One region of the Clostridium sp. CM036 genome, then DNA from elsewhere that is predicted to be linked to it. Evidence: predicted binding sites of a transcription regulator. Region 1 holds the regulator's gene; the other holds the start of a gene.

Evidence for each region. Region 1 encodes LexA, which represses DNA repair genes until DNA is damaged. Its sites were predicted from a motif close to CNAACANNTGTTNG; they were not measured.
Region 2: a site for LexA is predicted at 7,487-7,500, ahead of uvrB (excinuclease ABC subunit UvrB). Genes of this name have one in related genera too.

The regions. Positions count from the first base shown of each region.
Region 1 covers NZ_CM143652.1:836,523-848,116, reverse strand. The annotation lists gene ACWJKE_RS04050 (ATP-binding protein) at 1-103, shown strand, start outside; gene ACWJKE_RS04045 (ATP-binding protein) at 93-1,679, shown strand; gene ACWJKE_RS04040 (methionine gamma-lyase family protein) at 1,829-3,109, shown strand; gene lexA (transcriptional repressor LexA) at 3,216-3,824, opposite strand; gene ACWJKE_RS04030 (hypothetical protein) at 4,044-4,517, shown strand; gene ACWJKE_RS04025 (tyrosine recombinase XerC) at 4,586-5,584, opposite strand; gene purB (adenylosuccinate lyase) at 5,967-7,397, opposite strand; gene ACWJKE_RS04015 (DUF378 domain-containing protein) at 7,645-7,851, shown strand; gene ACWJKE_RS04010 (hypothetical protein) at 8,075-9,166, opposite strand; gene ACWJKE_RS04005 (GNAT family N-acetyltransferase) at 9,977-10,489, opposite strand; gene ACWJKE_RS04000 (EamA family transporter) at 10,613-11,530, opposite strand.
Region 2 covers NZ_CM143652.1:3,321,584-3,333,177, reverse strand. The annotation lists gene ACWJKE_RS15820 (peptidoglycan D,D-transpeptidase FtsI family protein) at 1-709, opposite strand, end outside; gene ACWJKE_RS15815 (FtsW/RodA/SpoVE family cell cycle protein) at 702-1,946, opposite strand; gene ACWJKE_RS15810 (FHA domain-containing protein) at 1,973-2,401, opposite strand; gene uvrA (excinuclease ABC subunit UvrA) at 2,626-5,448, opposite strand; gene uvrB (excinuclease ABC subunit UvrB) at 5,474-7,459, opposite strand; gene ACWJKE_RS15795 (radical SAM protein) at 7,825-9,204, shown strand; gene ACWJKE_RS15790 (hypothetical protein) at 9,571-10,020, shown strand; gene ACWJKE_RS15785 (DUF7010 family protein) at 10,394-10,762, opposite strand; gene ACWJKE_RS15780 (hypothetical protein) at 11,078-11,245, shown strand; gene ACWJKE_RS15775 (hypothetical protein) at 11,279-11,551, shown strand.

The sequences.
Region 1 (11,594 bases):
TATTATTGATGATGGATATATAAATAATGATGAGGAGGAAAAATTATATACATTTACCTCTCCTATATTAAGAATGTGGTGGTGTAAAAAAAATGCAAACTAGTACTTTAAGTTTTTATAATCCCAATAATTTATCGCATCAAGAATTAGTTGATAGATTTGTAATAAGGAAAAAAGAATTTCAAAAGATTTTTAAAGATATAAAAAATTCTGACATGAAATATCCAGAGCAGCATTATATCATAGAAGGTCAAAGAGGATATGGTAAAACAACTTTATTAAAAAGAATATACTTTGAAATAAAAGGAGATAAGCAGCTAAAAGCAAAGTTTATCCCTGTTATATTTCCTGAGGAGCAATACAGTATACGGAGACTGTTTAAACTTTGGGAGGTAACGGCTGCGAATCTTGAAATGGAAAATGATGAGTTTGTAGGGCTTTATGATGAAATGGATAAATATGCAGAGGTAGAAGACTACGAAGATATATGCTTTAAAATACTTGAGCAAAAACTTAAAGAAAAAAATAAAAAATTAATACTATTAATAGATGATACTTTCGGTATTCTAAAGAAGTTTAAAATCTATGAGCAGCAAAAACTTAGAGAAATTCTATTAACCTCTGCTGAAATTCGAATTATAGGAGCATCTTCAGAAGTTTTAGAATTTACTTTTGATTATAGTAAGCCCTTCTATAACTTCTTTAATCTGATAAAATTAGAAGGATTAAATTCAGAAGAAACTGTGGAATTTTTTGAAAAGTTAGGTGGAATTTTTAATAAGAAGGGTATAAATGAGATACTTAAAAGTAACAGTGGGAAAATAGAAGCTTTAAGGCGGTTAACAGGTGGGGTGCCAAGAATCATGGCATTACTTTTCGATATTTTAAATGTTGACAACGGACCCGTATTTAAACAATTAGATACATTACTAGATAGAGTAACACCTCTTTATAAACATACAATGGATAGGTTATCTCCAGTGCAACAGGAAATTGTTGATGTTATAGCTTTACGCTTTGATGCCATAACCACAAAAGAAATAGCAGATAAAATAAGAATGCAAAGTAAAGAAGTATCCGCTCAGTTAAATCAATTAGAAAAAAACGGAGTAATAAATAAAACACCTGTAAATAAGAAAAATTATATGTACAAAATAAAAGAACGATTTTTTAACATATGGTATATGATGAGGTTTGGGGGAGAAAAAGAAAAACAGCAGGTGAAATGGCTTGTGGGTTTTTTTGAAAGCTGGTGCAATAAAGAGGACCTAATTAACAAAAGTGAAAAAAATGAAAAAAATGAAAAAAATGAAAATGATTTTAATACCATTTATGTTTTATCTGAAACCTTACTTTCTAATGATCGAATAGAAGAATCCTTAGAAAAAGCTCGCTTATTTTTAAGATCAGCTAATAATACAGATAAATATAATAAATCTATTAATGAATATTTAATTTTTCTAATGGCTAAAAAACAATACAATTCCTTATTTAAAATGTTTAATGAAGCTGAATTTAAGCTAAAGGATAAATTTAAGCCTACTTATTATGCGTTAATGTATTTTATGAAAAATCAAAATGAAAAATTTGAAATTGAGTATAAAAAAGTTGGAAAAGAATTAGAGGAAACTGTTGAAGAGATTATTGAAAAAGTTAAATCATCACCTGCGGTGCTGTAATAGTAAAGAAAGAGACAATTAAATACATACTAATATGATTGATATATAAATAAAACTATTCTACATCGGTATTATTTATGTTACTATTATTACGGTAGTTAAAGTTTAAAACACATAATATATACATAATAAAAAGGGGACCTGGAATCATGATAGACATAACAAAAGTATACCTTCAAAAGAAGTATAAAATAAGTTCAAAAACGCTAAAACTCTATGATATAGCAATACAAGATGTACAAGATGAGTTTAAAATTCTTGATGAAATAAGAGAGTTTAATCAACTTAAGGTTTTGACCGCACTACAAGATGAACGAATTAGCGAATGCCATTTTACAAATTCATCTGGATACGGTTATGGCGATATTGGGAGAGATTCATTAGATAAAGTATATGCAAGAATTTTCAATTGTGAGAGTGCACTCGTTCGGCCGCATTTCGTAAATGGAACACATGCAATTGGAGCGTCCTTATTTGGTAATTTAAGACCTAATGATACCATGATATCGGTATGCGGAACACCTTATGATACACTTCTTAATATAATAGGTATAAATGCTAAGGAGGATATAGGCTCATTAAAAGATTATGGTGTAAAATATAAACAATTAGAATTAAACGATAACTCTAAAGTTGATATTGATTTAATGAAAAAGACACTGATTGAAGATAAGTCAATAAAGCTAATTCATATTCAAAGATCTACTGGATATGGCTGGAGAAAAGCATTATTAATTTCTGAAATAGATGATATTATAAGCGCTGCAAAAGCTATAAATCCAAAGGTTATTTGTTTTGTAGATAATTGTTATGGTGAATTTATTGATGTTACGGAGCCTACAGATGTAGGAGCAGATATAGTTGCTGGATCCCTCATAAAAAATATTGGTGGTGGAATTGCACCTACAGGTGGATATATTGCAGGTAAAGAAGAATATGTACGACAAGCTTCTTACAGACTAACAACTCCTGGAATAGGAGGGGAATGTGGTTCTACGTTTGGAGTTATGCGTTCTTTATATCAAGGACTATTCATAGCACCACATATAGCTATGGAAGCATTGAAGGGCGCTATTTTCTGTGCAAGAATTATGGAACTTGCAGGTTTTGAAGTTCTTCCTAAGTATACTGATAAAAGAAGTGATATAATTCAAGCAATTAAATTTAATGATAAGGAAAAGTTAATTAATTTCTGTAGGGGTATACAAGAGGGGTCTCCCATTGATTCTTTTGTTCAATGCGAACCGTGGGACATGCCAGGATATGAAGATAAGGTTATAATGGCAGCAGGTGCATTTATTCAGGGAGCATCTATAGAATTATCTGCAGACGCTCCAATAAGAGAGCCTTATATAGCATATTTACAGGGTGGATTAACGTTTGATCATGCTAAAATTGGAATACTAATAGCACTTTCAAGAGTTATTTGAACTAGAAAGTAAATATTTATGACTTAATAATAGAATAAAAAAATCCTGCAATTGATATATTCATTGCAGGACTTTTTTGTTACATAAAATCTTTAAAGGTGGATATTTAATACTTTCTGTAAATACCAACAAGTACACCTAAAATTACACAGTCATCAACTATGATAGGGGACATAGTTGAATTTTCAGGCTGAAGCCTTATATGATCTTTTTCCTTGAAAAATCTTTTAATAGTTGCTTCATTATCAATAAGAGCTACAACTATATCGCCATTTTTAGCGGTATTGATTTTCTCAATTATAGCAAGGTCTTTATCCAATATTCCTGCTTCAATCATGCTGCTACCAGAAACTTTAAGCATAAATAGTTCATTATTGGTTTTAGTGAAATTTAAAGGAAGTGTAAATGTATCTTCAACATTTTCAACTGCGAGTATTGGTTTGCCAGCAGTGATTTTCCCTATAATAGGTATATCTATAAGTTCTTTTCTTATGACAGAATCCTTTATTAATTCAATTGCACGAGGCTTGGTAGGGTCTCTACGGATAAATCCTTTTTTTTCTAGTCTTGCTAAATGCCCATGAACAGTCGAAGTAGATCTTAATCCTACGCCATCACATATTTCTCTGACTGAAGGTGGATATCCTTTTAGTTGTACCTGTTTCTTTATAAAGTTATATATTTCACTTTGCTTATCTTTTTTTTCAGTTAACATGTAAACGCCTCCCATTCATAGTATAATTATACCATATAAATGTAATAACATCAAACTTACGTTCTGTTTTATAGTTATTAATAAAAATAAAAAATTATATATTATTATGTATGAATACATAAGTCATTATTAAGGGGTGTTAGTGTTTGATTATTGAAAATATATTTGCTATAATAGTCTATTATGAAAGTATTTGAAATAAATAGATTGGAGTGTTGTATGTCTAAAAATTGTATATTTAATAATAAGAAAATTTGTAATAGTTGTGGAGAATGTGAAGTCTGTGAATTAAATTCAAATAAGAAATGTAATAATTGCGGTAAATGCTTAGAAATGGAAGGTTACGATGTAAAAGCTATAAAAATTGATGAAGTTTTTGAGGATAATGAGATTGAAGGGGTAGAAGAGGTAGACGAAAATATTTGTGACAGGTCTGAAATTAATTTAGCGGAAGAAGTAGATAATGATGAAAATGAAAATGATGAACTACCAAAACTTGAAGATTATGACTCAGTGGTAGCCAGCGATGAATTTTTAAAACTACATAAAGATGAGTTCATACCTGAAAACAATGAGGTTTGGGAATTTATAGATGACATAGACGGGGCAAAAGAGCTACTTGAAAATGAAGATGATAACTCAGGATTACTTCAAGAAGAATTTCCTGGACTTATAAGACTAAAAAAAATATAAGTATTAGAAAGTATATATTACGCATAATGCATTAACCGTATTGCAATACGCGTAATATATACTTTTTTTTATTCATCAGAAAGTGGATTTGACTTAACCGCATTTCTTAATTTATCATTATCTACATGAGTATATATTTGGGTGGTAGATATATTTTCATGGCCTAATATTTCTTGTAGACTTCTAATGTCTACATTTCCATATTTATACATAAGAGTAGCAGATGTATGCCTTAATTTATGAGGAGTATACTTATCTTTATTAAGTCCAGCATTACCTATATATTTTTTTACAATTCTCTCCACAGTGCGTTTATTAATTCTTCCATATTTACCACTTATAAAAAGGGCATCCTTATCTTCAGAATGAATTTTATCTATGTTCGTATTTCTAATAGGCAAATATTTATAAATTGATTTCAATGAAGCTTTATTCAAATAAATGGTTCGTTCTTTATTTCCTTTCCCAATAATAGATAATGTATCATCTTTAAAATCGGATATATTTATACTACAAAGTTCTGACAGCCTGATACCACAATTTAAGAATAATGTAATAATACTATGGTCGCGAATAGAATGCTTATCTCTAGAGCTTGTAGCGTCGAGTAGTGCCTTACTTTCACTTAATGTTAAAAAAACAGGACTTCTTTTACCAAGTTTTGGTGACTCTAAATCTATTGTCGGGTCTATAGTTAGCACTTTAGCCTTAGTGGTTAAATACTTGAATAGAGACTTTATAGATGCAATTTTTCTTGCTTTAGCGTAGTTACCATTAGCCCTATATTTCCCAAGATAGGAGATATAGGCATATAAATCCTGCAATGTAAGGGTTCTTAATGTATCTAAAGTTAGGTCACTAATTATAATGGTCTCAAGAGGTAGAGCATTTTCTGAAGAGACTAGACCTTTGTATATTTTTAAGAACTTTAATAGCAATGATAAATCAGCAGTATAAGCAACAACAGTAGAACTAGAACATCCTTTAATAGTAGATAAATAATTCAGATAATCATTTAGAAACGGTGGGAGTTCATTGTTATAAATAGTATTTATATTCGATTTCATAAGTACCTCCAAAAATCATAATAATGTCGTGAAACTTACATTTCACGACATTATTATACTACAAGAGGGGGAGCAAAATCCTGATTTTTCTAAAATAATAAAAATAAACAAATGTTTTTATTATTTTTATTATTTCCACATGCAATTTGAATTTTATTCTTCGAAAGTTATAGTGAAATCATGGCCTGTGGAGCTACAATATTACCGACTTCAAAAGGAGATTTATACTACCACTGAAATTTTCTATTTGTTAGGTTATGTAACTCTTACTTATAGAATTGGGAGACTTTCCTTCTAAAATGTCGTTAAACTAAAAAAGCTATCAGTTTTGTTTGCATCACTGATAGCTTTTTATAGTATAATTTCTATCCAATACTAAGGATTATACGTTTATAGAAGTTTCTACTCCTAATGCATCTTTATTGGCCTCGATTATTGGTTTTACATATTCATCTATAAATTCTATTACTTGACTTGGAGCTCTACCTACAAATTTAATCGGGTCAATTACAGCAAATATCTCTTCTTTTGACATCCTAAAACTATCATCATTTATTATTCTTTCTATAAGATCATTATTTAAGCCTTCTTCTTTAACGCGTTTTGCTGCAGCCATAGAATGAACTCTAATGTTCTCATGAAGTTCTTGTCTGTCCCCGCCCCTTTTAACAGCTTCCATAAGGATATTTTCTGTAGCCATAAATGGAAGCTCGTGGTTTACATGAGCAGTAATTACTTTTTCATATACTACCATATTTCCAGCTATATTCATATACAAATTTAATACTCCATCAAGTGCTAAGAAAGCTTCAGCTACGGATATTCTCTTATTAGCTGAATCATCTAATGTTCTTTCAAACCATTGTGTTGCAGCTGTTATAGCAGGATTTAATGAATTCACTATAATATATCTTGATAAAGAGCTAATTCGCTCAGAACGCATAGGGTTTCTTTTGTATGCCATTGCAGAGGATCCAATTTGATTTTTTTCAAAAGGCTCTTCCACTTCTTTCATGCTTTGAAGTATCCTTAAATCATTACTGAATTTATATGCACTTTGAGCTATTTCTGATAAAGTATTTAATACTATAGAGTCTACTTTTCTAGAATAAGTTTGACCAGTAACGGGATATGTATCTTCAAAGCCCATTTTATTCGCTACATATTTATCTAAGTCTTTTACTTTTTTCTCATCATTTTCGAATAGATTCATAAAGCTCGCTTGGGTTCCAGTTGTTCCTTTAACCCCTAGTAACTTTATTCTATCTATTACAAAGTCTAAATTTTCTAGATCCATTATTAATTCTTGAATCCATAGGGTTGCCCTTTTACCTACAGTAGTTAATTGAGCTGGCTGTAAATGGGTAAAACCTAGTGTAGGAACATCTTTATACTTTAATGCAAATTCTGAAGATTTACTAATTACATTAATTAATTTTTTCTTAATTAATAGTAAAGCCTTTTTCATGACTATTAAGTCTGTATTATCGCCTACATAGCAGCTAGTAGCCCCTAAATGAATAATACCCTTCGCATTAGGACATTGAACCCCATATGCATATACATGGCTCATTACGTCATGTCGTATTTCTTTTTCTTTATTTTCAGCCACTTCGTAATTCACATTATCTACATAGGATTTAAGCTCTTCAATTTGAGATTCTGTAATATTGATTCCTAATATCCTTTCACCTTCAGCTAGTGCAACCCAAAGCTTTCTCCATGTTCTAAACTTCATATCATCTGAAAATAAATAACTCATCTCTTTTGATGCATATCTACTATTTAATGGTGTATTATAAGAATTTCTCATATTCTGCCTCCATACGTACAATTTTAAATATAAAACAAGTTTCATTCATATTATAACATACAATAGTGCTAAAAGTAATGAAAATGTTCGTATACTTAATTTGTACTTTCCAAATTATTTTTTAGTATATAAATTTATATACCATAACATTATATACGCTTTAAAGAAATTATTAAACAGTTCTAAAATATTATATTTATAATATAATTTATACAAATAGAATAATTATATTAGTCTGGGGGTAATTATGTATAAGCTTAGTATTATCGACAAACTTTCATTCGTGTTTGTATTGATTGGTGCTTTAAATTGGGGACTTTTAGGATTGTTAAATGTTAACTTAGTTAGTCTTATCTTTGGATTTGTTCCCTTCCTTGCTAGAGCAATATACATTTTAGTAGGATTATCTGCTGTGAATATTATTGTTTTCATAGCGAGAAATAAAAAAAATTAGATCCTCTTTTCTATTAATATTATCTTAAATAGTGTAATATTAATAGAAAAATACTCCGTAAATTATTATGGAGTATTTTTGATTATATTAAATCATCTATTGGGTTTCTAGGCCCTCTTAATTGGGCTCAGTTCACAATTGCTAAGTTATACTGGCCTACGTTCCAATACTTTTATTTTAATTTCTGATATATCGATTTTTTCCATTATCACATCCTAGCTAACTAGTTACTTGGAGTTACAGTTGATTGTTTTTCGTCTGGAGTTACAGTTGGTTCTTTTTCATCTGGAGTTACAGTTGGTTCTTTTTCGTCTGGAGTTACAGTGGGTTCTTTTTCATCTGGAGTTACAGTTGGTTCTTTTTCATCTGGAGTTACAGTTGGTTCTTTTTTATCTGGAGTTCCAGTTGACTCTTTTTCATCTGGAGTTACAGGTGATTCTTTTTCATCTGGAGTTCCAGGTGATTCTTTTTTATCTGGAGTTACAGGTGATTCTTTTTCATCTGGAGTTCCAGTTGATCCTTTTTTATCTGGAGTTCCAGTTGATTTTTTTTCATCTGTGGATAGTTTGGGAACGGGAGTTTTTACATTAGGAGATGTCCCTTTAAAATAAAATCTTCCTAAACCCCCAACAATTATAACTAAAATAATTGTTGCGATAATTATCATTGCCTTTTTATTCTTACTAGTTTTCTTATTTCTAGAGAGCGCTTCCCTATTTTCTTTATTTATTGTTTGTTCAGCGCCTGTTACCTTATTCATAACCGCTGTAAAATCTTCTTTTTCATTAGGAACTATTGCTTCGTTCTTTCTCACTGCCTTAAGGATTACCTGTTTTACATTTTTAGGTATATTAAACAAAAATGATAGTATTCCCTTTTGTTCTACAGAGTCTATCTCCTTAAAATTTTCAGGTGATCTGATTACAATAATAGGCTTATTATTGTAATTAGATTGTTTTTCTACATATACTGTAACTGAAAACTCATCACCCTTACTTATAAAAGGGATATAAACCTCTAAAATGTTATCCTTTATTGAAGAATCAAATTTTAAACCTTTTGTTATTGTGGCACCCGCACTCTTTAAGTTAGTCTGTGAACCCTGTATATTTATAGTTAACTCATGAATTGTTTTATTTGATGGGTTCTTAACAGTAATAATGTATGTGCAATGTTCTTTGCCATCCGTTTTTATAGGTTTACCATTTCGTACATTACATAATATTCTAGGTCCTAAATTTCTATAATAATCTAATAGTAATCCAGATATAAATGATATTATTATAGTTATAATTGCAGTTTTAATAATATTCATAAAATTAATTTTCGCTCCCTTATTTTTTACTGTTTTTCCAGCTACATAATTATATAATTCACTTTCAGTAAATTATAAAGTAGATGGATACTTGTGACAAACTTAAAAATTGAATTGAGAAGATTTATACAAGAGCCTAAGTAATAGTAGCTACGCATCTTAATGTAGACATGGTCTTGCCAACGCCTCCCTTTTGATTGCTCACTACACTGAAATTTTCTCTTTGTAGTCCCCCTAGAAATATAATGAAGTATCGTTAAAATACTTGTTTCATTATATTCCATATATCGAATGATAGCAAATCAAATTCCCCAAATGTGGTATCATTAATAAAAATTTAACATCATAAAATACTTCATTATGATGTTGACGCTAACCCGTATAGTAACATTAATTGCTTTTTTCTACTTGCTGATTTAAATAACATACAAGTATGTCTCAACAAAGGATATTTTAAGTTGTAGTTGGAAAATAATTTTGTTAATAATTATTTTTGATGCCTTATTTATTTGTTTGATTAAATTTGTTCCATTGTTAGTATTCTCTTGTTCCCATTTTGAGTTTCTTCAATAAAGAGAATATTATATTTTGCGAGATATATGTGATTAAACTAATCAAGTTTTACTTGAAATTTTTTTATTAACAAAAAAAAGCATGTATAAATTAATATAGATGCTTTGTCTAAATGAATTTTTGATTAGTTAGGCACTAGAATTACTACTCCAATTATTACAATAAATTGCTATCATATCATTGCAGCCATTCTATTTCCTACTCTCTATGTATTTTATAATTATTATAACTTACACACTAACCATCTATTGGGTTTTCAGGGCCTTTAAGCTCTAATTGATAAAAAACAAGATTGAGCCACTTCCCAAATTTAAATCCAGCTTTATTTATCTTACCTGAATACTCGAACCCCAATTTTTCGTGCAATTTGATACTTTTTTCATTTGATTCATCAATTGCCGCCACCATGGTTGCAAATCCTCTTTCATTGGAAAATCTTATTAGTTCTTTAGCTAGTAGTGTTCCTATGCCTTTGTTTCTACAGTTACCATTAACATAAATAGAGTGTTCAATAGTATATTTATATGCAGGCCATGCTCTGAATGGCCCAAATGTAGCAAATCCGATAACCTTATTATTTTCTTCAACTACTAATATTGGATACCCCTCTTTCTTCTTTTTTTCATACCATTGTTTTCTGTCATCAATTGTGTGAACTTTATAATCATAGACAGCTGTTGTATTTAATATTGCATCATTACAAATTTCTAAAATATCAATCAAATCATTTTCTACTGCTTCTCTTATCATTTTTATACCCCTCTCACAATAAAAAGTTGCCACTAAAAATTTCTTAACGATCATTCTATACAACATTATACAATATTTTTGTTTTTTAAAACATAACCTTTTATAATTGGTTTTTTCTTTTTCTTATAAGGGTTTTTTATTAGTGTTAGACCCTAAAGTTAAAATTGCTACTGTAGATATAATACACATTCCTCCGATTACTTCAAACAATCCAAAAGGAACATGTAACCAAAATATAGAAGCAAGTGTAGCGGATAAAGGTTCTGCACTTGCCAATAAGCTAGCTTCAGTAGGTGCAATATATTGTAAACTAGCTATGTACAAATAAAAGGCAATTAGTGTACCGAATAAAACCACAAATCCAACAAATAAACTAGAAAGCAAAGACCAATTTTGACCTTGTATATTCCATGGCGGGTTTATGAAACTCAGCCCAACTCCGCCTATAAGCATACCCCAACCTACAACAATCACAGCCCCCCACTCCTTAAGCAAACTATGTGGATATAATGTATAAAAGGCAAGGGCAATTGCTGACCCAACTCCCCAAGCGATGGCAGGTAACGAAATAGTAAGCCTATCAACCGTGCCGTTAGTCACAAGAAGAAATGTTCCCAAAATAGCTAAACCAACTGAAATAAATTCTTTTGGGCTTGGGACTTTTTTTAATCGTATTGCCAAATATGCTACTATAAATATCGGAGCTAAATATTGCAACAAAGTGGCTGTCGCAGCGTTACCTGATTTGATGGACATAAAATAAGTATATTGTACTCCGAGCATCCCAATTATCCCGAATATAATCAAATGTAATCGTTTAGAAGAGTCTTTCCATACAGACCAAACCTTATGTTGTCCATTAGTTTTAATACTTGCGAATAAGAGCAATAGTACACCTGATGTTATCATTCTTACTGTTACTAGCCAGCCAGGTTGAAATCCTTCGTTTTGAAAAAGTTTCTGTGCAACAGTACCAGAAATCCCCCACAAAATCGCACCGACTATAGCCATTGCATATCCTTTGTAGCGTAAATTCAGCATAATTCTAAACTCCTTTTTTCTATTCATTATGTTAACTACCAATAACTTTGTTTACTGATTACAA
Region 2 (11,594 bases), 1.4 Mb from region 1:
ATCCCTTATTATAAACATTAGTGATATTTTCTAAAGCGCTTATCGCCGGAATAGTTTTAAATACAGACCCTGGTGGATATAATCCAGATGTCGCCCTATTAAGTAGTGGTGTACCTTCTTTATCTGCATTTAAATCTTTCATATCTCTTTCTAAATTATTTGGGTCATAAGACGGATTAGATACCATAGCTAAAACTTCTCCAGTTCTAGGATTTATCGCTACTATCGCACCTTTACATCCTGTATCCTTTAAAAGCTCATAAGCTTTGTTTTGAAGCTTTGAATCAAGAGTAGTTCTTAATCCATTTCCAACTTTCTCTTCAGTATCTTTACTGAAGAAAACAAACTTTGGAATTGCTGTCTCTCCAGCCCCCATAAGTTCTTTATCGTATTTTTTTTCAAGACCAGCAAGATTATATACGGTATCCATATACCCTATAGCATGTGCAAACACTGGACCCTTTAAATATTCCAGCTTTTGAGTAGTTTCACTTGTTTTCGTACTTTTTGTTAAAGCTTTCATATCTTTATCGTAAATTGTTCCCCTTAATACCTTATTTCTCTCAGCCGAAGTTCTCCTATTATATGCACTATCTAAAGTCTTTTCGCTCCTAAACATATATGAATAAGTTATGTAGGAAATTAAAGCAATAAAAAATATTAAAAACACCAACATGACTTTTTTTATATTATCCACAAAATCATTCATAACTTTGACCGTCCTCCGAAATTTTTTGAAGTATACCTAGTGCAAAGAAAGTTATTAACATAGAACTACCACCGGAACTAACTAATGGTAGTGTTATACCTGTTAGTGGAATAGCTCCAACTACCCCTCCTACTATAACCAATACTTGGGCAGCTATCATTGTGCTATAACCCACCGCAAGTAGTCTTGTAAATTTATCTTTGCTATAAACAGGTACCCTCATGCATCTATAAAACAGTAAAAAATATAAAATAAGGATAGCAAAGCCAGTAAGAAGGCCCATCTCCTCAGCAATAGCGGAAAAAATAAAATCTGTAGTGACTACAGGAACCATTCCAGGGTGCCCAAGCCCAAAACCCGTTCCAAAAAGACCACCGGAAGCTATAGAAATTAAAGATTGTACCACCTGATGGCCTTCATTGCTACCATATTTCCATGGGTCATTCCAGATCATGACCCTTACACGAACATGTCCAAAAAGTTTATAGCTTATAAATCCGCCTATAATAAAAAGTCCTAAACATACTAGAACATATTTAGAATTTGAAGTAGCAATATATAACATGGTTACTGAAATAGCAAAAAATAAAAGTGCTGATCCTAAATCCGTTTGCTTTACCATGAAACCAAGGGATATCATAACTACAATTCCAGGCTCAATTAAGCCCTTAATTTTCATAAGCTCTGACTTTCCCTTAAGATTTTCTCCATAATTCTGTAATGATGCTGCTAAATATGCTACCAAAGATAATTTAGCAAATTCTGATGGTTGAAAAGTAAATCCACCAATAGATATCCAGTTTTTAGCTCCATAAAGCGACTTCCCAAATATACTTCCCAATGACATAAGTATAATAGTGCATACCAAATAAAAATATTTGTACTTTCCAAACTTAGATAAGCTAGGAAAAAGCACTACTACTAAGATGAATATGGCAATTCCAACTGCATAAAAAATAAGTTGTTTAAGTGCAAGAGATGAGTCTAACCTATATAACATGGCCATACCTATAACCGCTAAAACATTTGAAAACAGCAAAATATATTTGTCACCATCCGGGAAAAATCTTCTTATTATAAAATGAGAATACGCAAACATTAAGCATATTATTGCGCACATTATTATTGCGCCTTTGTCAAACTCATTTTTACCAATAAGAAACATATTAATAAATAAAACTATGCATAGAAGATAAGTATACCTTAGAAGCTTCCGCTCCTCTTTTATCTTTTCCATACTATCACCTCTCTCGCACTCATAATTTACCCTATAACTTTAAAAATTGAAGTTCCTATTTTAATTTCATCGCCCTTTTTTATGATTACCTTGTCCGTTACTTTTTTGTTGTTTTTAAGGGTTCCATTAGTACTTCTCAGGTCTTGCAAAATATAATCTGTGTTTTTAAGATATATTCTTGCATGCTGAGATGACACGTATTTGTCCCCCAAAATTAAAAGATTATCTCCCTTTCTGCCTATGGTAAGCACATCGTTTAGAGGAATAACCGCACCGATTCTTAAATTAAAATTTTCTCCTCTTTCTATAACCTCAAGCCCCATAGTTTTCTTAATAACTGGTTTCTTCTTTGCACCACCTTTTATGTCCTTATACATTATTCTCAAAGCAAATATTATTATAATGTAAATAATCGCTATAATTGCATATCTCAAAAACAAGCTTATATTAGCCATAACTCACTTTCTCCTCTTTAAATCATAATCAAAGACTAGCATTAAATCATCTCCTGCGTAACTGCACATTTTAGCAGTAGATAAATTGGCGACTTCAGAAGGAGATTTACCCCTTTGTAGACCTCTAAAGGGGATACCAATTATTAATCGCTATCCCCTCACTTATAAAAATTGGGGAGTTCCTTCTGAAATATCGTTAAATTAGTATGCTAGCTTATTATGAATTATAACATTTTTTTAAGATATTGTCCTGTATATGAATTCACATTTAAGGATATTTCTTTTGGAGTACCACTGCACAAAATGCTACCTCCCTTATCTCCACCCTCCGGACCTAAGTCTATAACATAGTCCGCGCACTTTATAACATCTAAATTATGCTCAATTACGACTACTGTATTCCCTGAATCTACAAGTCTTTGAAGTATTTTGATAAGTTTACTAACATCATCAATATGAAGTCCTGTAGTAGGCTCATCTAAAATATAAAAGGTCTTGCCAGTGCTTCTCTTAGATAATTCAGAAGCAAGTTTAATTCTTTGAGCCTCGCCACCAGACAATTGTGTTGATGGTTGACCTAGCCTTACATATCCGAGTCCAACATCCATCAGTATTTTAAATTTGCTAGAAATTCTAGGAATATTTTCAAAGAACTTTACAGCTTCCTCAACAGTCATATTTAAGATTTCATCAATATTTTTCCCTTTATACTTAACCTCTAAAGTTTCTCTATTATACCTTTTCCCTTTGCAAACCTCACAAGGCACATACACATCAGATAAAAATTGCATTTCTATTTTAATTATTCCATCACCCTTGCAAGCCTCACATCTTCCGCCCTTTACATTAAAGCTAAATCTACCTGGCTTATAACCCCGCATCTTAGCTTCTGGACTCATTGAGAAAACATCTCGAATGATATCAAATACTCCTGTATATGTAGCCGGATTAGATCTTGGAGTACGCCCTATAGGACCTTGGTCAATATTTATAATTTTATCTATATTCTCATATCCTAAAATATCTTTATGAAGTCCAGGATTCTTCTTAGATTTATTCACCTTTTTATTAAGACCTTTGTATAGAATTTCATTAACTAAAGTACTCTTTCCAGAACCTGAAACACCAGTGACTGCAGTGAATACACCTAGCGGAAAGTCCGCGCTAACATTTTTAAGATTATTTTGCCTTGCATTAAGTATTTTTATACTATTTCCATTAGATACTCTCGTCACCTTCGGAACATCTATCTTCTTTTTACCACTTAAATATTGACCCGTAATTGACCTTTCACAGTTTTTTATATCCTCAATTGTTCCGGTAGCCACAATTTCTCCACCATGTTCGCCAGCCGCTGGCCCAACATCTACAATAAAATCTGCTGCCTTCATGGTATCTTCATCATGTTCTACCACAATTAATGTATTACCTATATCTCTTAAATGCTTTAATGTCTTTATAAGTTTATCATTATCCCTTTGATGAAGACCAATACTAGGCTCATCTAAAATATATAAAACTCCCATAAGGCTTGATCCTATCTGAGTAGCTAGCCTTATTCTCTGCGCTTCTCCACCAGACAATGTACCTGCCGCTCTAGCTAAATTCAAATAATCAAGTCCTACATCCCTTAAAAAATTAAGTCTATCATTTATTTCCTTAAAAATTTGATTAGATATAATCTTATTTTTCTCTGATAATTTGATATCTTTTAAAAATATAACTTCATCTACAATAGACATTTGACAAAACTCGCTTATATTCTTATCCCCAACAGTTACGGCTAGTGCCTCTGGGCTTAACCTTGCTCCCTTGCACTTAGGGCATGCATTATCACCCATATATTGTTCAATTTCTCTTTTTATATAATCTGACGAGGTTTCAAAATATCGTCTTTTTAAATTGTTTATAATTCCTTCATAAGAATGATTAAAAGTACCTGATCTAAACTCCTTAACATACTCCACCTTAACTTTTTCTCCATTAGTTCCGTACAGTAATATTTTAAGAATTTCTGGTTCATAGTCTTCTATAGGCGTATCTAAGCTAAACTTATATTTTTCACTTATTGCCCGAAGCACCGAAAAAGTCCAGGAATCCTCCTTAAGACTACCTTCCCCAAAAGACATAATGGCGCCGCCTTTAATACTCTTACTTTTATCTGGTATTATTAAATCCTCTTCAATTTCCATAAGAGTACCAAGGCCGTCGCAAGTATCACATTTACCATATGGAGAATTAAACGAAAACATCCTCGGAGCCAATTCTCCAAGACTAATGCCGCAATCAATGCAGGCAAAATGCTCACTAAAAAGAATATCTTCACCACCAGAAATGCTAGCAATTGCAGTCCCCTCTGCTAGTTTTAATGCACTCTCTAAAGATTCAGAAAGCCTCCCTCGAACTTCTTCTTTTACAGAAATTCTGTCTATTACTATCTCTATATTATGTTTCTTAGTCTTTGCGAGTTTTATTTCCTCTTCCAGAAGCTCTACAGTAGTACCATCTATCCTAGCGCGAACGAAACCATTTTTTTTAATATTTTCTATTATCTTGACATGTTCACCTTTTTTTCCCCTTATCACAGGAGATAAAATTGAAATCTTAGTTTTCTCTGGCATATCCATTATTCTATCCACCATCTGGTCTACAGTTTGCTGAGAAATCTCCTTACCACATTTAGGACAATGAGGCGTCCCTACTTTAGCATAAAGAAGTCTCAAATAATCATAAATTTCAGTTACAGTACCCACTGTGGAACGTGGATTTCTGTTAGTAGTTTTCTGATCTATAGAAATAGCAGGAGATAACCCCTCTATGTACTCAACATCTGGCTTATCCATATTACCTAAAAATTGCCTTGCATATGCAGATAATGACTCCACATACCTTCTTTGCCCCTCTGCATATAATGTATCAAAAGCAAGTGAAGATTTACCAGACCCTGAAAGTCCAGTAAACACTACAAATTTATCTCTCGGTATCTCCAAATCAACATTTTTTAAATTGTGAACCTTAGCACCCTTTATAAAAATTTTATCCCTCATATTTTCCTCCTCTGTTACAACACAATTATATATTTTTAATCTGCTTCTTGAGTTTATAAATTATATCGCGAAGCTGCGCCGCTCTTTCAAAATGTAAATCCTTAGCTGCTTGCTTCATCTCATTTTCATACTTATCCATTAACTTTTTAGTTTCATCGTAATTCGCATCCATCGCAGCTTCAAGGGTTTCATATACCTCTTTATCTTCCGCAACTGTTATAGATCCGATTACTTCCCTAATATCTTTTACAATAGTGGTTGGCTCTATATCATGTTCTTCATTATATTCCATCTGAATTCCTCTACGCCTTGTAGTTTCATCCATAGCCTTTTTCATAGATTTTGTAATTTTGTCTGCATACATTATTACCTTGCTCTCTGAATTTCTTGCAGCTCTTCCTATTGTTTGAATTAATGAGGTTTCAGAACGTAAAAACCCTTCTTTATCTGCATCGAGTATTGCAACAAGAGCTACTTCTGGAATATCTAATCCTTCTCTCAAAAGATTTATACCTACTAGCACATCAAAAGTACCTAGCCTAAGATCTTGGATAATTTTCATTCTTTCTATGGTATCAATATCCGAATGTAAATATGTAATTTTCATATCCATTTCTTTAAAGTATTTAGTCAAATCTTCTGACATTTTTTTTGTAAGGGTCGTAACTAAAACTCTAAAGCCTCTTTTTATTGTTTCCTGAATGATCGCATATAAATCATCTATTTGCCCCTTAACAGGCCTTATAACTATTTCAGGATCCAATAATCCTGTAGGTCTTATTACTTGTTCTGCCACATTCTCACTATGTTCTGCTTCATAAACGTTTGGAGTTGCACTTACAAAAATCGTTTCATTCATAGTACCCTCAAACTCCTGAAAAGTTAGCGGTCTATTATCATAGGCTGACTTAAGTCTAAATCCATAATCAATTAAATTAGTCTTTCTTGATTTATCCCCACCAAACATAGCTCTAACCTGCGGAAGAGTTACATGGCTCTCATCTATAAACATTAAGAAATCCTTAGGGAAATAATGCATCAATGTTTGAGGTGCTGTTCCAGCAGCCCTGCCATCTAAAATTCTAGAATAGTTCTCTATACCAGTACAGTAACCAACCTCTCTCATCATTTCAATATCATAGTTTGTTCTTTGCTTAAGTCTTTGTGCCTCTAAAGCTTTATCCTCTGAAGTAAGCTCCTTTAACCTCTCCTCAAGCTCCTGCTCTATTTGAGCTATGCCAAGTTCCAATTTATCCTTGGATGTAGCAAAATGGGAAGCCGGGAAAATAGATACATGTTTTAGGGTTCCAATAATTTCTCCTGTAAGAGAATCAAATGATCTAATCCTTTCTATCTCATCTCCAAAAAACTCTACCCTAATTCCTTCACTTGACGATGAAGCAGGGAATATATCTATAGTGTCACCTCTCACTCTAAAGGTTCCGCGAATAAAATTAATATCATTTCTTTCATACTGTATATCTACTAACTGTCTTATTACTTCATTTCTATCCTTTTCCATGCCAACCCTTAATGACACTGTAAGTTTTTTATACTCCTCGGGGTTACCAAGTCCATATATACATGAAACCGAAGCCACCACAATAACATCGTTACGCTCTAGTAATGCCGATGTAGCTGAATGTCTTAATTTATCAATATCATCGTTAACAGATGAATCTTTTTCTATAAATGTATCCGTCTGTGCAATATAAGCCTCTGGCTGATAATAATCATAATATGAAACAAAATACTCAACACAATTATCAGGAAAAAATTCTCTAAACTCTGAGCAAAGCTGTGCTGCTAAGATCTTATTATGAGCAAGCACCAATGTAGGCTTTTGAACTCTCTCAACAATATTAGCCATGGTAAAAGTCTTACCTGACCCCGTTACTCCTTTAAGAGTTTGAAACTTTTTACCTTCTTCAATTCCGCGCACAAGACTATCAATTGCCCGTGGTTGATCTCCAGTAGGTTTAAACTTTGAATGTAACTTAAACTCATGCATAAAATCACCGCCTTGTATTCCTTCTTCTGAACATTTGTTCGTTACTTCTATTTTAACTATAAATTTTTAATATGTCAATATATCCTATACTAATTCACAAAAACTATTCACCTACTATAAATTAAAAAAATCTAAAGATTATAATTAACACCCTTCATAGTTCTTTCAACAATATTTCTTGCTAATTTACCGTTAAAAATTTTCATTAGTTGCATTTTATTCTAAATTATAAATATAGATACTATATATATATATATATATAATCACCTATTTGCATCTAGACAAAATTAACGATTAATATTAGTTGATTCTCATTAAATAATAATATACTGCATAAAAAAAATATTTTAAATGGAGGAATTGTTGTGAGTATTATGAATTCTGTAGAAAAAGGTGTAAAATCTAAAATCATGGAGACTTTAATTAATTATCTAGAAAAGAACCCAGAAAGAAATGTTGACAAAATTTTTGATACTATAAAAAAACTAATAAAAGATGAGTCTCAACTAAAACAAATAGATTTTGTCTATAGTTATTACAAGAGTAACCCACCAACACATGAATATATACAAAATATATTAACTAATACAGACACAAAGTGTCTTAAGAAATTGGTTACTAATTTCTTTGCAAATGCAAATTGGTATGCTGGTGCAAAACGCAACAAATTCTTAACTGACGAAGATACAAAAATACCATTTGTTTTGCTAATCAGTCCATCTATGAGATGTCCTTTGCACTGCGTTGGATGCTATGCATCTAATTATAGTAAAGATACTGATATTCCACCTGTAGAAGTAGAGAGATTAATTAAAGAAGCAAGAGATTTGGGAATATACTGGATAATAATACTTGGGGGTGAACCTTTCTATAATGACTATCTGCTCGATATATATGAAAAATTTGATGACATGATGTTCTCCCCGTTTACTAGTGGCATTCTTATAACTGACGAAATTGCCAATAGGATACAAAAATGTTCAAATGTATTCCCAATGCTCTCGATTGAAGGCTTTGAAGAAGATACAGAATCAAGAAGAGGAAAGGGTACATTCGCAAAAGTTATACATGCTATGGATATGCTTAAAGAAAGAGGAGTTTTATTCGGAGTTTCAACATGTGTTACAAGAACTAACATAGATGATGTATTATCTGATAAGTTTACTGATATGCTAATTGAAAAAGGTTCTAAATTAAGTTGGTATTTCTTGTTTATGCCGGTAAGTTCACATCCACAGTTTGATATGATGCTTACACCAGAGCAGAGAATAAGACTTGGAAGAAGAACTAATGAAATAAGAACAACAAAACCATATTTTACAATTGATTTCTTTAATGATGCTCCACTAGTAGGGGGATGTATAGCCGGTAAATACTTCTTTCATATCAATTCGAAAGAGGACGCAGAACCATGTATATTTGCACACTTCTCAACAGTTAATTTAAAGGGAAGACCATTAATCGACGCTTTTAGGGATCCTTTCTTTAAAGAATTAAGACATAGACAGCCCTATAACAAAAATATGTTAAGGCCATGTATGATGATAGATAATACCAATGTAATAAGAGATGTATGTCAAAAGGTTGGCGCTAAACCAACTGATGCTGCTGGAGATGTTATGCTTAATGACAAAGAATTCCATGAAAATATTGACAAGGTTGCAAATGCTTTCACACCTTACGCCGATAAAGAGTGGAAGGAAACTTTTAATGAAAAAGGAAATGATGAATTATCAAAAGGTTAATTATGAACTTTCTCCTGCGTGGTTTGAAATAAGAGCTTGAAACGTGAAAGTTATCCACATTATTTTTCGCAAGCTATTCCTCTATAATAAAAAAGAAAAAAGTATATAATACTTATTAATGCATTATAAGTATTATATACTTTTTTTGCGCATAAAAATATTTGTTAGCACTCCTGGTAAGTTGGGATTAGCTTATGAAGGAATTTAACGACATTTCAGCTCCGCAGGAGATGAGTTAATACAAAATTTATAGAAAATACACAAAACAAACAAAATAGACATTATATTGACACCTCGTTGACACTCGCAATTGCTATGATTAAAAGATAGAATCGATAAAAATAAATTAATGAGGGAGATATTAAAATGAAAATTATATCTATAAAAACCAAAATTCTATCTGGCTCACTAACAGTTGGAATACTTTTATCATCTGCGAGTACAACTTTCGCAGCAACTTCTAACCCATTAAATATTGGTAAAAAAGCGCCTTTCACAAATGAATGTAAAAAAATAGACACTAAAATAAAACAGGGTTTAGGCGCAAATGTTGAAAACCTTGTAACTGCTAATACTATAACTCAAACTGATGCGAATAAAATTAAAGCTGTACTAAATAGATCTGAAGGTTCAGAAAAAACTAAAGCTATTACTACTCAAGGAAGTAAACTATATATGGATAGTAACAAGATAACTCATATAAATCCTCTAACATCCCTTGTAAGTAATGGGACTATAACTCAGGCTCAAGCCGATAAAATTATACTGAAGCAATTACATCTATACCACACTAGGGTGTTACATAGTTTACTTTAAAAATTCACTCAATATGAACTTTCTCCTGCGTGACTCCAAATAAGAGGTTGAAACGTGAAATTCCATTAAGGAATTCTAATCTTTTCGAATATAAAAGTCCCTGGCGCTCACATTCGGCATCCTGCCTCAGGTTCGCTAGCCTGACTTCCTGTCAGGCTCACGAGAATTTTACATTGGAAAAGAAGAATTTCTAAATGAAATTTCAATGTTTCTGCTTCTCTTATTTGGAATCAATTCCGGAGAAAGTCCATACTATTATGCATATCTATATCCACAGGTTGGATGAAATCTAAGGGCAGAAAAAAAAGTTATCCACATTATTTACCACAAACTGTTTCCTATATAATAGAAAAGGGGCTTGCCAAGGGTATTCCTAGCATGCTCCTGATTTTATATTTAAAGATTTATTTTCAATCATTAACCATATAGAAAATATAATTTCAAATAATATCATAACTATTGAAACCACCACCGCACTAAACATAATTCCGATAATAAGTGTAGTCAGAGATATAAGTACAGACATCACTAAATATGCCTTTGATTGATATAACCATCCAAAAGGCAGCAAATGTGCGCCGAAGATAATTGCCAAAACCATTACCATTTTATCTGGAACTGTTGGGTATACCCACATAGCAATTAGTATATATAGAAATTGATTACATGAAAATAAAACCCCTAATTTATTTAAAGGATTATCACTTGTTGAGAACTCTGCTTTTATTATCCTTGAAATCATATATGAAAGTGAATCTAGTTAAGTTTAATTAAATCCAGTTAAATATAGTTAAATTTAACTAACTGCTTAACAACACGTATAAATCAACTCTACAAAACAAAACATTCACTTAATTATACTATTATTACCGTAAATTGGATATAGTAAAAAGGAATGTAGTGTTTTACCCGAAACCCTCAATAACATCATAAAGACTATTTATATGTATTTTGTTAAATATTTGAAGTTAATATTGATATTCTGTATACTATAGTAAATGTCTCAATAGTATACAGAAGTTAATTACTATTAATGGCCTTTATAGGGGGAGTAAATATGAAAATATGGCAAAGACATGTATTAGGAATAGCTGTAGTTCCAATAATTTGGGGTATAATAGTTGATTTAAAATATGGTCACATTGCTTCATTTATAACAAGAGTAATAGGTGTAACTTTAATTGCACTTTTGTTAGAAACTGTATATGAAAAAGCTTCCAAATAAATTTGAACTACTTTATAAAAAGGAGATTTTATTTTGATTAATAAAAAAAACATATATTATATTATATTTTTTGCATCCTTATTTTCAGTTGGATTATTTACTTTTATAGCAGCTCATTTAGATAATATTGGATTTGGAATTATATATATAAAAATCCTAAGATCAATTGGTAACACATTTATTGTTATTATCGCAATTTTAGAATTTAATAAACATAAACTTATAAATAAAGATAAAAATATTGTAGTGTCAATTTTTATTTTATTTGTTTCAATTATTAATTTTATAATTATTTGGTTTTTATAGGAATAGTTCCTTAGAAGATATTTTTTATTTATTTATTTTAAAA